Regions from separate parts of the Paenibacillus sp. RUD330 genome, predicted to be linked through region 2. Evidence: riboswitches for the same ligand, from Rfam matches in the RefSeq annotation. Region 2 holds a riboswitch; the other holds the start of a gene.
What was found. Region 2 has a riboswitch for ZMP and ZTP ahead of CIC07_RS23125 (TIGR01440 family protein). Riboswitches for the same ligand answer to the same signal wherever they lie in the genome.
Positions count from the first base shown of each region.

Region 1 (7,434 bases), 640 kb from region 2:
CCGGCGCTGACGGCCGCACGGTGACGTAGAGCGAGTTCTCCTGTCCCAAATAGTTGCTGTAGCGGATATAGGCGGCACCGGCCTTCACGCCGCGCAAGATGCCGGAGGAATCCACCGATGCAATGGAAGGATCGCTCGATTCCAGCTGTCCGGCCACTCGGCCTGCCACCGCGCCTTCGCCTGTGGAGTAGAGGCGCAGCGGCACGCTCTCGCCCGGCGTTATCGCGATCGCGTCGCTGCCGAACCGCTTCATTTCCGTCATGCGGAAGAAGACCGTATCATACTCGATCGACGTTTCCGGACCGGTCTTGGAGCGGAGGCCGTCTATGCGCACATGGAAGCGGTCATCCTCTTTGAAGTCCGATATGCCTTCCGGACGGAATATAATGCAGACCGGAATGCCGCCGTAACCGCCTTTGTCGATACGGAAGTATTCGCCGGACTTGTCCGTATCCGACTTGTCCAGCATCCATTTCCGGCCGTCTCCTTGCCGGGTCACCGTTACGGTGATGGAGTCCGTGTCGGTTTTGTCGTACCGGTCCGTGTTCAGCGATACCGACCAGGCATCCGAGGGCGAGAACGCTTCGGACGGGAAGTAGCCTGCCGCCGGCCAGCCGATGAAATCATAATCGACGCTGCCTGCCGCCCTTCCCTTGTCAAAAACGTACATGGAGGAGTATGGCGACCCGTAACCGCCCGTCTCGGCTGCCCGGACGTAGCCGAACATCGTCTTGGTCATCGCCGGATTCAGAATCCATCTGCGATGGCCGACCCGGTCGATATTGCTCGGATCGCTGTCCGACATGTAGCCGAGGACACTGCTGTACAGCGTCGGGCTGCCCATATAGAGGTTGCTGCTGCCCGCTCCGGCGTATCCGAGCTTGTATGGTCCCTCCTCCATCCCAGCCGGCTTGGCCGGGGAGTGGCTGAGCTTATCGTTCAAGGCGTTGATCAGCGATGCGGTCTGCTCCTGACGGTCGAGGCTCCAGTCCGGCTGCACGTCATCGGGGACTCCGGCCAAATAACGGACGAAATTCGCCGCCCGCACGCCGTCTTCGATATACTCGGCCTTTAATTTGCCTTCCTGGAAAGGAGCCGTCAGGCTCGGCAGTTGCTCGTAAATGTCGTTTCCGCTCATGTAGGAGAAAGAGCGCTTCATCGGCAAATAATTCTGCATCCATTTCTCGACGATTTGCTCCTTCGTTCTCTCTGCGGTCGTTCTGCTGATGTTGTCAGCAGCCTCGGCTGCCTGCGGCCAAACGGCCAGCATGCCTGCGGCCAGGGCGCCTGCGCAGAAGACGGCAGCCGTCCTCGGCATCCAATCGCGGGGCTTTGAAGCGGTTTGATTGCGGTTCATTTGTTCCCACCCTCTTCTCTCTATTTCATCTCATGGCCTTCACCTCGTTATCGGCGGCAAAGGAGAGAATCGGTAGGCCGCAAGCCGGGCGACGGGCGATCGCGCATGAAGAAAGAAGCCGGCAGCCTGCAGATGAGAGCAGGCCGTCGACCTCAAAGGAAAGCATGGATGCGGGTTGTTGCCGGCACAGGGAAGGCAGAAAAAGGACAGGCTACCTTTTGACCGCCAAGCAATAGTTCACATGATCGAAAGCCGCAATCGGGTGCTCAGGCTGGCTGTCATTATAGGCTTGGAACAGCTGAAGGGTGACTTCTTCCGGCTCCAGATGCCGATCGATCCGCCAGCCCAGCCCTTCAAGCATCCGCTCCAGCTCGGAGCGGGAGTAGGCTGCCTGCATCGGCTCGCCGGCACGGGCGGCCATCATGAGCTGCTTCTGCGCCCGTTCGCCTGCCTGCGGAGTGAAGGTCTGCTCATCCGGATAATCGAAGACGATGCCGCTGCCGGCCGGAAGCAGGGAGGCGATGCCGGACAGCAGCTGCCGGAAGTCCTCTTTGGCCAGGTAGTAGCTGATGCCCAGCAGGCTGCAGAAGCTGACCCGCTCGGGATTGAATCCGGGGCTGGCCAGCACATGCCTCCGCCAGTCCGGCTCGCGGAGGTCGGCGGAGATGAAATGAAGATTGGGAGGCGGGTCCATGTCCAGGCCGGATAAGCGGGCCTGCTTGTCGGCGGCGGTGACGGGATGGTCGATCTCGAAGATGTCGAGCTGCGAGGCCCATTCCGGCTGGCGGTAGGCGAACGTATCGTAGCCAGCGGCGAAGATGAGGTACTGCCGGGCTCCAAGCGCGGCGGCAGAAGCCAGTGCCTGCTCGGCAAAGGCCGCCCGCCCGAGCGGAGTGGGCGAAAGCTGATGGTCGACAACCTGGCGGAGAGCCTGCTCCCTCGTCCCGGAGAACCCGGGCTTGAAGAACGCGATCGCCTGCGACATGTTGGCGGAGATGCCGCCGTACTCTTCGTCGGTCAGCAGCAGCCTGGCGATCCGGTCGTCGAAGATTTTGACCGGATTGTGCTCGGCGTGGTAGGCGCGCGAGAAAGCGCTGACGAGTGCCGTCAAGCTTTTTGTTTCCATGATCATCATCACCTCTATTCCGTTGTATCATTGGGGTGAATGAAGAAACAACACTTGACTTTATTGTATATTTATGTTATAATATTGCGTTAATTTTTGCATATTTCACGATTTAGACATATTTGAGGCGATTTTTTGGGTGTCTGGCCAATCAGTCTGCTATTTCACTCTGTCGATCGAGAGGGGCCAGAACGAACTCGCGATACGTTTGGTTGCTTTGATTGCGCTTCAGGAAAGACGGTGATGAAAGCAAGGACGGACAACCCGCTGCACGGCTGGAGGCCGAAGATCTGCTCGATCAAGCAGCCGTGCCGCAGGATGGCGCCTGGACTTAAGTCTGCTGGACAGCTGGGTCCTCTGGGATCGGCTCTCGTCAACAGTCTGTCGCTTTGGCCTCCAGTGCGTATACAAATTGCCGCTGCGCCCAATAGCTGAACAGGAAGAGGGAAGCTTCCGTCATCAGCTTGGCGGCGACAAGCGGAATGCCGATGCCGGAATGGAAGAGGAGCATCAGGCCGTAGTTCAGCAGGACGATCACTAGAACGAGCGAGAAGTACCGGGGCAGCGATTTTCGGATCGCGGCCTTATTGCCAGGGTCGAAAACCATGCGGCGATTCATCGTGTAATTGAAGATGGAGCTGCATAGCCGCGCTCCGATGACCGACAGGAGCAGGCTGGACGTCAGCCATTGGAGCAGGAGCAGCAGCGAGAAGTCCACAATCGCGGCGAACCCGGAGGACGCGCAGAACTTCAGGAACGGAAAGTAGACCCGGGCGGAATCGGCGAGCGGGCGGAAATGGGAGGACTTGTTGTCCTCGAGATAGACGGTGTCGATCGGCACCTCGACCAGTCCGTAGCCGGCTTGGGGAGCTTCGAGCAGCATGTTCATCTCGTATTCGAAGCGCTCGCCCGGAACCTCGCACAGCCAGTCCAGCATGTCGGAGGAATACCCGCGCAGGCCGGTCTGCGTATCCTGGACAGGCCTTCCTGTCGCGAGGGCATAGACCATCCGCGTCGCCGAATTCCCGAAGCGGCTCCGCATGGGAACCTTGCCGGTGAATTGCCGGCTGCCGAGCACGATATGGCGGCGATGCTCGCGGACCGCCTCCGTAATCCGCAGAATGTCTCCCGGCAGATGCTGCCCGTCGCTGTCGGCGCAGACGACGCCTTCGCCGCCGCCCTGCCGCCGCACATAGTCGAAGCCGGTCTTGAGCGCGCTGCCTTTGCCTTGGTTCGACCGATGCGTCAGCACGGTGCAGCCCGTTTTCTCCAAGGAATCGAAGATCGTCCGGTAGCGCTCGCCGCTGCCGTCGTCCACGACCAGAATCGGGTCGGAGCTGACCTCCTTCAGGCTGCCGACAAGGGCGAGAAGCCGCTCATCCGGCTCGTAGGAGGGAATCAGGATCGTCATGTCGTTTGCCTCCTTAGGACTCGGGAACATAGATGATGTCGCTCACGCCTCGCTCGCGGCCTTTGCCGAGCGGATTGTTCACGACCCGGCCCATGAAGTACATCGTGGACGATCCGCCTCCGTCGAGATTGTAGGCCTCGGTGGCGCCGAGCTTCTTGAACAGGTCCGCGAACTCGGTGAGCGTCATGCCGCGGCTGTAGCCGCTGCTCCTTCCGTCGACCACGACAAACACCAGATGGTTGGGCGCGATCATCCCGATTCCGGTCCGAGGATTGGAGTCTTGAATGGAACGGTTGCCGAAGTTGCTGTCGATGCGCACGCTGCTGAAGTCGCCTGCGACCTCGCCGTCCTTCACGAGAACCGGGCCGAAGGAGAATGTGTTCGTCGCTCCCTCGGCAAGCAGGTCGGCGGAGGAGGTCTGTTCTTCGTCATAGGTTTCCAGGGTGCCGTTGCCGAGCAGCGCCAGGCCGTCGCGCGCCGGCTCGTCCCGGTACAAGGTGCCGTTGCGGATGATCACTCCATCGCTGCGGAAGCCGTAGTAGTCGCCGTTGATCGCCAGCACGGCGTTGTTCGCCGCAGCGATCGCCGACGTGTTTTCGGTGATGTTCGTGCCGAAGGTGTTTTTCGCCAGGGCGGTCAGCACGTTCGCGCTGTCGGCAAATTTCACGTCCGCCACGAAGTAGGTGACGGCATCCGAGCCGGAGCCTGTCTGGACTTTCTGGATGCTTATCGTCTGGTTGTCATCGGAATAATTCCAGTCATCCGACTGGACCTGCGCTGTGGACGAAGCGGCCGTCGTCTGCCTGACGGCGGTGCTGTTCGGGGCGACGACGACTTCGGCATGCTCGATCAGATAGCGGTCTGCCAGACGGTACAGGACGGCGGACAGGATGAGGAGGAACATCGCGATGATGGCGATGATTTTGGTTTTTTTGCGCCGGCGGAACATGGCCGATCACTCCTTCGAGAGGTTGTTGCCGTTATCTTAGATCCGCTACCTGTAATGAAACTTAAATGCGTGGGCGCCGATCCGCCAGCCGCAGAAAATGCATTTACAATCCTTCCGGATTTCAGTATCATCAAAAGTAAATTCCGACTGTGCGTGACTGGCGGAGCATGGGTCCAACCATGAGGGAGCGCATGGATACAGCAGCCGTACGCCTGGGCAGAGGTAAGGGGGATACCCCTTGCCTCTTTGCGTTTTTAAGCGGACAAAAAAAGGAGAGCTGCCGAAATGCCGGAGCAAACGCTGATATTGGATGGGGCCCGAGTGGCCGGGGAAATCAAGGAGCAGTTGGCCAGAAGAGTCGAAGCTCTTGCCGGAAAAGGAGTCGTGCCGTGCCTGGTTACGATCCTGGTGGGGAATGATCCGGCTTCGGAGACGTACGTCCGCATGAAGGGCAATGCCTGCCGCAAGCTCGGCATGGAGTCCAAGAGAATCCATCTCGATTCGGGAACGACGACAGGCGGGCTGGTGGACGTGATCCGCGGACTGAACGAGGATCCCGCCGTTCACGGCATCCTGCTGCAGCATCCCGTGCCGGAGCAGATCGACGAGAGGGAGGCGTTCGAGGCCATCGCGATCGACAAGGATGTGGACGGGGTCACGGCGCTCGGCTTTGCGCAAAACGCCTTCGGATACGCAGCCTATCCCTCCTGCACGCCTGCGGCCATCGTCGCCATTCTCGACTATTACGGCCTTCCGATCGAGGGCAAGCATGCCGTCGTCGTCGGACGCAGTCCGATCCTTGGCAAGCCGGTGTCGCTCATGCTCCTGAACCGCAACGCGACGGTGACCGTCTGCCATTCCAGGACGCAGCGGCTCAGCGAGATCGTAGCGCTTGGAGATATCGTCGTGGCGGCCGTCGGCAAGCCGAAGTTCATTCAGGGAGAATGGATCAAGGAAGGCGCCGTCGTTCTCGATGCCGGCTACAACGAAGGAAATGTCGGCGACGCCGACTACGAGGCCTGCGCCGTCAGGGCGAGCGCGATCACCCCGGTTCCCGCAGGAGTAGGTCCGGTCACGATCGCGATGCTGCTCAAGCATACGGTGGATGCGGCGGAGAAAGCCTGCTCCGCCCGTTGATCAAGAAGACGGAAGCGGGGCAAATAAGGCTCGAATCGGGCCTTGGAGCGAAGCGAGAGGGGTCATGGAGAGCAAATAAGGCTCGAATCGGGCCTTGGAGCGAAGCGAGAGTGGTCATGGAGAGCAAATAAGGCTCGAATTGATCCTTGGAGCGAAGCAGAGTGGTCATGGAGAGCAAATAAGGCTCGAATCGGGCCTTGGAGCGAAACGAGAGGGGTCGTGGAGAGCAAATAAGGCCCGAATCGGGCCTTGGAGCGAAGCGAGAGTGGTCATGGAGAGCAAATAAGGCCCGAATCGGGCCTTGGAGCGAAGCGAGAGTGGTCATGGAGAGCAAATAAGGCCCGAATCGGGCCTTGGAGCGAAGCGAAAGTGATCGTGGGGTGGGGCCGTTGCCGAGTCTTGCTCGGCAACAGCCTTGTTTCTTGCTGTTAACAGGTGAAGGATTCGACGCTCTGCAGATCCAGGCCTGAGAATGCCCAGCTGAATCCGGTCCAGCGGAACCCTGCGACGGATGTGCGCCCGACAAAGACGGGATAGAACCAGAAGCCGGGCCCGAAACGGGGCCAGATGTACGTGAAGCGGAAGGAGCAGCCCGAGATGGCGCCGGGATCTACGGCGAAGGTCGAGACGAGCGGCTTCTGCGGCACCGCTTGAGGCGGCGGCGAGGAGGGGGCCTGAGCCCCGCCTGCCGGACCGCCGGGAACACTGCCCGGCCCACCGCCCGGAACTCCGCCCGGGAACCCGCCCGGAACACCGCCTGGCGCACCGCCTGGGAACCCGCCCGGAAATCCTCCGGGCAATCCCGGGGGCGTAGGAAGCATGAAACCCATGGTCAAAACTCCTTTCAGATCATGCTGACGGCGAGAGGCTACAGCAAGGTGATGGCGAGCAGATCGAACAGGACCAGCGGCAGAATCACATTGTTGTACGGATTGACCGGTCCCGGCAGGAAGGCGCGGCTGCAGCCTTCATTGGAGAGACGGATGCAGAGGATGCTTTTGTGGCAATGGACGATGTAGCCTTCGAAGACGTCCCCGTCGATCGTCTCCACCTTGACGAGCCGATTCGCATGCTGCGAGCAGAGCTGATGCAGATGGCTCTTGACCGACCGCAGCGTGTGGTCGACATGCGGCTCGCATTTGTAGAACGGCTCCATAACCGCCGCTTCCGTGTGGGTATAGGATGAGCTCATGAGGATGACCCTCCTTTTTTTCAAACCTGGGTTATCCTATGCAGATGCCTATGGCGAGGTTACGGCGCGGACAGGCAAGCCGGCATGCGCTGCCATTCGGCTTGCTGCGGCGATGGCGGATCCCGAGCCTTGCCGGGCCCTGGACATTTTCCGAATAAAAAAGAAACCATCCGGGCTCATCCCCGTACTACAACAGACCAATCATTAAAGCTGTTGTAGCACGCAAAAGAAAACCGGACTCCGAAGGGGAGTAGCTGCCACA
Region 1 is NZ_CP022655.2:166,662-174,095, forward strand. It holds gene CIC07_RS00755 (S-layer homology domain-containing protein) at 1-1,357, opposite strand, end outside; gene CIC07_RS00760 (class I SAM-dependent methyltransferase) at 1,569-2,483, opposite strand; gene CIC07_RS00765 (bifunctional glycosyltransferase family 2/GtrA family protein) at 2,857-3,894, opposite strand; gene CIC07_RS00770 (phosphodiester glycosidase family protein) at 3,908-4,843, opposite strand; ZMP/ZTP riboswitch at 4,987-5,068, shown strand; gene CIC07_RS00775 (bifunctional 5,10-methylenetetrahydrofolate dehydrogenase/5,10-methenyltetrahydrofolate cyclohydrolase) at 5,129-5,980, shown strand; gene CIC07_RS00780 (transporter) at 6,409-6,810, opposite strand; gene CIC07_RS00785 (hypothetical protein) at 6,849-7,172, opposite strand.
Region 1: linked by a shared signal. The riboswitch ahead of CIC07_RS00775 (bifunctional 5,10-methylenetetrahydrofolate dehydrogenase/5,10-methenyltetrahydrofolate cyclohydrolase) and the one ahead of CIC07_RS23125 (TIGR01440 family protein) in region 2 are both predicted to bind ZMP and ZTP.

Region 2 (7,434 bases):
GATGGTCGCATATGACCAGATTGCCCATGGGGGTTGCCCTCCTGAATTTCGCTAAAATTTGCTTTTCTCCGACAGCATCGGAGCATAATCCCAACTATTATAGCATTCCCCAAGGGAGAGCGCATCAAGCATTGTAGAAGGCAAAATATCGCTGCGGAAGCGGACGGCTCCAGACAGGCTCTGTCCTTGTCTCCCGCTTCCGCATTTTCCAAGGCTGGCCGGCTCGATCCGCCCCCTATTCCCCTGCAGGCATACGGAATGATTAGGCTGTGTCCGGCTTCCCAGAGCAAGGCGGCTGAACGGCTGTCCACGCAAAGAACCCCGTCCAGCGGAAAATCCGCCGGACGGGGTTTTCTTGCCTATTAATACTTGATGTCGGTATAGAGCGGGAAGCGGCCCGTGAGCTCGCGCACGATGCCGCCGGCCTTGGCCAGGACGGCCTCGTCCTTCGGACTGCGGAGGGTCATGTCGATGACGTCTGCGATCGTGCGCATCGCGTCCGCGTCCATGCCGCGCGAAGTCGCGGCCGGCGTTCCGATCCGGATGCCGCTCGTAACGAACGGGCTGGTCGGATCGAACGGGATCGCATTTTTGTTCACCGTGATGCCGACGGAATCGAGCACATGCTCGGCTTCCTTGCCCGTGATGTTCAGGTTGCGGGTATCGAGCAGCATGAGATGGTTGTCCGTGCCGCCGGAAACGATGTTCAGGCCTTTGCCCGACAGGGAATCGGCCAGCACCTTCGCATTGTCGATGACGTTTTTGGCGTAGGTTTTGAATTCAGGCTGCAGAGCCTCGCCCAAAGCCACGGCTTTGGCCGCGATGATGTGCATCAGAGGGCCGCCCTGCGATCCCGGGAAGACCGCCTTGTCGATGGCGGCCGCCCAGGCTTTGGTCGTGAGGATCAGGCCGCCGCGCGGTCCGCGCAGCGTCTTGTGCGTCGTCGTCGTCACGAAATGCGCGTGCGGCACCGGGCTCGGATGCAGGCCGGCGGCTACCAGGCCGGCGATATGCGCCATGTCGACGAAGAAGAGCGCGCCGACGTCCTTGGCGATCCGGCCGATCTTCTCGAAGTCGATGATGCGCGGATAAGCGCTCGCCCCGGCTACGATCATGCGCGGGCGATGCTTGAAGGCCGCCTTGCGGAGGTTGTCGTAATCGATCGTGAACGTGTCTTCCTCGACGCCGTATGCGACGAAGTTATAATAAAGGCCGGATGCGTTGACCGGGCTGCCGTGCGTCAGATGGCCGCCATGGGCCAGGTTCATGCCGAGAACCGTATCGCCCGGCTTGAGGGCAGCCAGGTAAACCGCCATGTTGGCCTGAGCGCCGGAATGCGGCTGGACGTTGGCGTGCTCGGCGCCGAACAGCTCCTTCGCGCGGTCGCGCGCGATGTCCTCCACGATGTCGACATGCTCGCAGCCGCCATAGTAGCGCTTGCCCGGATAGCCTTCAGCGTATTTGTTCGTCAGAACGCTGCCCATCGCTTCAAGGACGGCTTCGCTGACGATGTTTTCCGATGCGATCAGCTCGATGTTGTCGCGCTGGCGCTGCAGCTCGAGCCCCATTGCCTTCAATACTTCAGGATCCTGCTTGCGGAGATTTTCCATGTTGGATCAAGTCCTCCCTCATAATGGATGCATCAGTGATCAGAACATCAGTCATTGGAACATCTGTGATTGGAACATCTGCGATTGGAACATCTGCGATTGGAACATCTGTGATTGGAACATCAATGGTTGGAATAACGGACTCGAACATCAGGGATCAGACATCAGTGCCTAAGAATACTGTGCTTAAGCCATTCGTTCTTTCAGCGTTTAGAACCTCAGCGCCCAGGACAGGCTCGCCCTTCAGTCGCAGCTGCCGGCGGAGCCGGACAGCTCCTCCCCTGCCGGCAGCTCGTAGACGGCGCGCGAGCCCCCGATCAGCTTCGGCCGGGTGAACGCCATCGTCACGCGCGCTTCGCCGATCTGCTTCAGGGAAGGACGCAGAGGCACGGCGACCCGGCGCAAATGCATGCCGATGAGCGTTTCGCCGATATCGATGCCGGCATGGGCCTCCACCGTCTCCACGAGGCATGCATCCGCCAGGCGACGGTAGGCGTAAGCGGCCATCGAGCCGCCGGCGCCAGGCACCGGCACGGCGGCGACCTGCTCCAGTCCGAGCCTCTCGGCAACGGCACGCTCCAGAACGAGCGCCCGGTTCAAATGCTCGCAGCACTGGAACACCGGCGTGAAGCCGATCTCCTTGCGCGCCGCCTCCACGCCGGCAAAAACCGCCGCTGCCGCATCCGTGCTGCCCGAGGTTCCGATGCGCCTGCCGAGCACCTCGCTCGTGCTCACTCCGAGAACGAGCAGCTGCCCTTCCCGCAGGCGTCCGCCGCCGGCGAGCTCGCGCACAAGCGTTTCGACCCCGGCGGTTATCGCCGCCTCCGGCTTCGATCCATTCGTCATTCCAGCATCCTCCTGTCTCCGCCCCTCTTCCGTCTCCGCTGCAAGCGTCTCCGCTGCAAGCGGCTCCCGGAACAAGGGACAAGTTCGCCGTTTCGGTTCTATTATACCGGACCGAAGGCCTTTTAGACGAGACTACCCAAAATGACAAAGAGAGCAACGCGCGCAAAAAAGTTTGCGTGCTTGCTCTCTGCCCAGGCGACCGGCCGTATGTTCCGATGCTCCATCGTGGTTAATCCCACTTCGTCGCCAGTTACACCGGAAACCGTTGTTTCTTGCCTTCATCATAGCTTACACGAAAAGGGAAAGTCAATGATGGATAAGCCTTCTGCAGGGCCTCTTTTTCCCAATGGATGCGAGTCCGGAAAAAGAAGCGGTTCCGCTGCCGATCCCGCTACCCCTCATTCCTTTCGGATGGCCGGGATTGGAATTCCGGACGCTCCAGCAAGCCCGACAGCGCCTCGCGGATTTCCTCCGCGCAGCGGGCGTAATCCTCGTAGGAGCCTCCGTACGGATCGGCGATGTCCGGATGGGGAAGCTGGCGCTCCAGCTCCCGGATCCGCCGTTCCAAAGCGTCGTCGGGACGGCGGCCAAGCGACCGGGCGATCATTCTTTCGCTGTAGTGCCTGTCCAGCTCTCCGCCCGCTCCGTCCCGTCCCGGCAAGGAGTATTCCTTCAAGGTATGGACTTTGCCGGAAGCCTCCGGCCAATGCCTCAGAAGCGCTTGCTTGTGGGAGGAAGTCATCGTCAGCACGAGATCGGCCCATTCAAGCAGGCCTTCGCTCGCAGGCGTCGATGAGCCCTTATGAGCGATGCCGCTGTTTTCCAGCACCTGAAGCGCATGGCGCGATACAGGCAATCCGTCCACGGTGGATACTCCCGCTGAGCGGACTTCAAGCCGCAGCCCCCTCTCGGCCGAAAGCTCCCTCAGGAATGCCTCCGCCATCGGGGAACGGCATGTGTTTCCGGTACAGACAAACAAGATGCGCATGGACTCCCTCTCCTTTTCCCTTGAGCGGCTTCTCCTGCCGCCGGGATGTCCCTACAGCAGGAAGAGGATGCCGAAAGTAAGTAAAATCGCGCCGCCCGCCGCTTCCCCGTAGCTCCCCAGGCTTTTTCCGATGCGCCGGCCGGCCAGCAGTCCGGCTACCGACATCAGCCCTCCGGCCAGTCCGAACAGCAGGATGGTGAGAATCAGGTCGGCTGCGAACATGCCCAGCGAAATTCCGACGGAGAAGGAATCGACACTGACGCTCAGAGCGAACAGCAGCATGCCTCCCGCGGTCCTGTGGTCCGCGAAGGACGGCGACTCGCCATCGCCTCTCCAAGCGGCGAGAAGCATATGGCCGCCGAGCAGGATGAGCAGGATTCCCGCAGCCGCCGTCGCCACGTGACCAAGCAGAAAGCTCATGTAATGGCCCGTGTACAAGCCCAGAAGCGGCATGACGACATGGAAAATGCCGATAATCAGACTCAGCTTCAAGATGTCCCGGATCCGGATGCCCCTCATTCCGATGCCGACGCCCAGCGAAAAGGCATCCATCCCGAGAGCTAGCGCCATGATCAATAAAGTGAGCAGCTGTCCTTCATGCAGTCCCGCTTCCAACATTTGCGCAATCTCTCCTTACCTACGCTGGCTTGTTCTATCCAGCTTATGCGGACAAGGAGAGAGATTATGACCTGTCCCGAAGAGTCGGGCGAGGTGCGGCGCAGAGCTCGGTTCGCTCGGCGGGACGAGGGCCGATGCTCCCGGGCGAGGTCTTGCGTCCTGGACCGGGCTCGCTCGGCAGGGCGCGGTCTTGCGCGCTGGCTGGGCGGGACGAGGGCCTGACGCGCTCGACCTGCTCGCTCGACGGGGCGAGGTCCGATGCGCTCGACCGAGCTCGGCGGGACGAGCTCTTGCGCGCTGGCTGGGCGGGAAAAGGTCCGATTCGCCCGAGTGAGGTTTGACGTCCTGGACCCAGCTCGCTCGGCGGGACGAGGCCCTGAGGCGCTCGACCGAGGTTTGACGTCCTGGACCCAGCTCGCTCGGCGGGACGAGGGCCTGAGGCGCTCGACCGAGGTTTGACGTCCTGGACCCAGCTTGCTCGGCGGGACGAGGGCCTGAGGCGCTCGACCGAGCTCGGTCGGCGGGTGGTGCGTGGTCTGCAGCCACGCAGCCAGCAGGAACCATTGCGTTTTGTAGGTATCGCAAATTCAGCACATGGCGGGGAACCTACCGTTTATCGGACATACGTTCCGCTATTTCGCCCCAAAGCCGGTTTCCTTGCAGTTAACGGACATACGTTCCGCTATTTAGGCAGAAACCCGCTGTTTTCAATGTATTCGCATGAAATAGCGGATCCTATGTCCGTTAAAATTATTTTAACGCACGATTTGCATGAAATAACGGATCGTATGTCCGATAGCCTATGATGCTTCAGGAAAATAAATCAAGCTGAGGCCAGCCCGCTTATGGAGCTGCAGTCAGCCCGCAGATGGAGCTGCAGTCAGCCCGCATCGACCTGCCTGCCGCCGGCGGCCTTGGCCAGCCGGTTGAGCAGAGCAAGACCGATGCCGTCCGACGGGCAGGCTTCTGCCCAAATCCGCTCGGCGCCGAGCTCGTCGAACTCTCGCAAAACGGCGTAGAGCGATCGGGCGGCGCTATCCAGCTTCCCGAGGGAGCCGCAGGCCAGGACAGCATCGGCCCGGTAGGAAGCCGCCGTCTCCTCGTAGGCGAGAATGCCGGTGCGCAGCCCCATTGCACATGCCGCATCGGCCTCGGCTTGGATATACGCGCGCACCGCTTCCGGCGAGCCGGATACGAGGGTCATCTCCCCGCGCGGCGCATAATGGGCGTATTTCATGCCGGGAGAGCGGGGCGCCGCCGGCTGGGAAGCCGCGGTCTCGGAGACCGCAGACCCTGACGCCGGCTGCCCGAGGGCCGGAATGCCGGCTCCGGCATCGAACTCGACGGCGTACCCCGCCGCCCGCAGCTGCTCCGGCGTTACGCCGCCGGGCCGCAGGATGCGGACCGACCGCTCTCCGACAGCCTCGACAACCGTCGATTCCAGTCCGACTCCGGTCGCTCCGCCATCCAGCACGCCGCCGATCCGCCCGGCCAGATCCTCCAGCACATGCGAGGCCGCTGTCGGACTTGGGCGCCCCGAGCGGTTCGCGCTCGGGGCCGCGACGGGACAGCCCGCTTCGCGGATCAGAGCCAGCGCCAGCGGATGGTCCGGCATGCGGACCGCGACGGTATCCAGCCCCGCCGTCACGCGCGGCGATACGGCATCCGGAAGCACCGGAAGCACGATCGTCAGCGGCCCGGGCCAAAAGGACCTCATCAAGCCGCGCTCCGTCTCCGTCAAGCCCGCAGCGAGACCTTCCAGCTGCCGCCCATCGGCGATATGGACGATCAGCGGATTGTCGGACGGCCTCCCTTTCGCTTGGAACACGCTTTCTACCGCCGCCGTGCTGCGGGCATCCGCGCCGAGGCCGTACACCGTTTCCGTCGGAAAGGCCACCGTTCCGCCGGAACGCAGCAGTTCGGCCGCTTCCTGCAATTCTTTTGCCGAAACAGCTCCCGCCGCTCCGCTTCTCCAATAAATCGTGCTTGTCGTCGTCATTCGATTCCATTCCTTCTCATCCGGAGTTGCCGCGGAAGCCCCCGGCGATATAGCTACAGTATACCTCTCGCGCCGCCGCGTTACCAACCTTTCAATGCCTTCCCTCCTTGCGGGCAAGAATCGAAAACACCCCCTGCAAAGACTGCTCGCACCCGCCGGAAGGCAGATCCCATCGTCATTGAAAGGGGTGAACGCAGTGATCAAGCCGCTTGGCCGGCATGCCATCCGGCAGCAGGGACGGATTCCGGCTGAACGGACATCGTCGTCTGCCAAAGGCGCCTCTTCCATTCCTTCTCGGACACCGGGCAGCTCCCGCCCGGCCCATCAGGAAAAGAGACCGCGCAGGAAGGAGAAGAACGATTCGATCAGCTCCCAGATGAAAAACTTCGCCTCCGGGGCTTGTCCTGCTTCTGCAGGGGCATCGGCTTTGGCCGAGGCGGATTTGCCGCCATCGGCTTGCGACAGCCGGTCCGGCTTGCTGTCCGCGACCGCAGCAGCAGCTTCCGCTTTCGGAGCCGCGTCTCCGGACGATGAGTCCAAGAAGCACAGCGGAGGGAAAAGGACGCACCACCAGTTCTGGCCCTTTCCTTCGCCAAGGGTGATGAGGAGCGCTTCATAATCGCCTGCCGGATAAACCTGCTCGCCGTAGACTTTGGTCGGAAAAGCCACTTGGCCAAGCTCGGCTTTGTAGCTGTAGGAGAATCCGCGATCCTCCAGCGTGCGGGCTACGATGACTTCGATCTCCCCCATATGGGCATGCAGCGTGGCGCGGGCTTCTTCGATCGTCTGAGGCCCTGCCGCCCAGCCGTTCATCGCCTTCACGACGGCATCGCGCACGACGCGCTTCGTAGCCTGGTCGACGGCGGAATCCGAGTTGGCGAGGATGCGCAGCCGGATGGCCTCGCTTGGAATGGAGCTTTGGGCCAGAGCGGCGTCGTTGCGGACATTTTCCCAGCTCATCATCAGGAAGGCGACACAGACGATGAGGTACAGGTAGGACAGGCGGAACGGGAATCGGTAGGAATGGGCTGGTGCCGGATAAGGACGGGAAGCTGCGGACGGATAAGGGCGGGTCACCGAAGTATAGGAATGAACGGACATTGCACAAGCTCCTCTCGGGCACCCGTCGGCACCGCCGCTTGCGTTCCGGAACGTCTCTATGCTCCAGTATGTCCGCTCTCCGCTCTTCTATACCTTGCCTGCAAATCCGAATTTCGAAGATTGCGAGATTAAGAGGGCTTGAATCGGGGAAGGCTGGCCTGTAACGGGGAGGCAAGCAGCCGAAGACAGTCCGAGCCGCCCTCCACTAGCCATTTTTCAAGCGAGCTTAGGCTGCAAAGGCCGTCCTCTGCGGCCGGCATACAATTGGGGAT
Region 2 is NZ_CP022655.2:5,095,775-5,103,208, forward strand. It holds gene upp (uracil phosphoribosyltransferase) at 1-28, opposite strand, end outside; gene CIC07_RS23120 (serine hydroxymethyltransferase) at 363-1,610, opposite strand; gene CIC07_RS23125 (TIGR01440 family protein) at 1,854-2,456, opposite strand; ZMP/ZTP riboswitch at 2,639-2,720, opposite strand; gene CIC07_RS23130 (low molecular weight protein arginine phosphatase) at 2,848-3,444, opposite strand; gene CIC07_RS23135 (manganese efflux pump MntP) at 3,496-4,062, opposite strand; gene CIC07_RS23140 (L-threonylcarbamoyladenylate synthase) at 4,943-6,061, opposite strand; gene spoIIR (stage II sporulation protein R) at 6,386-7,162, opposite strand.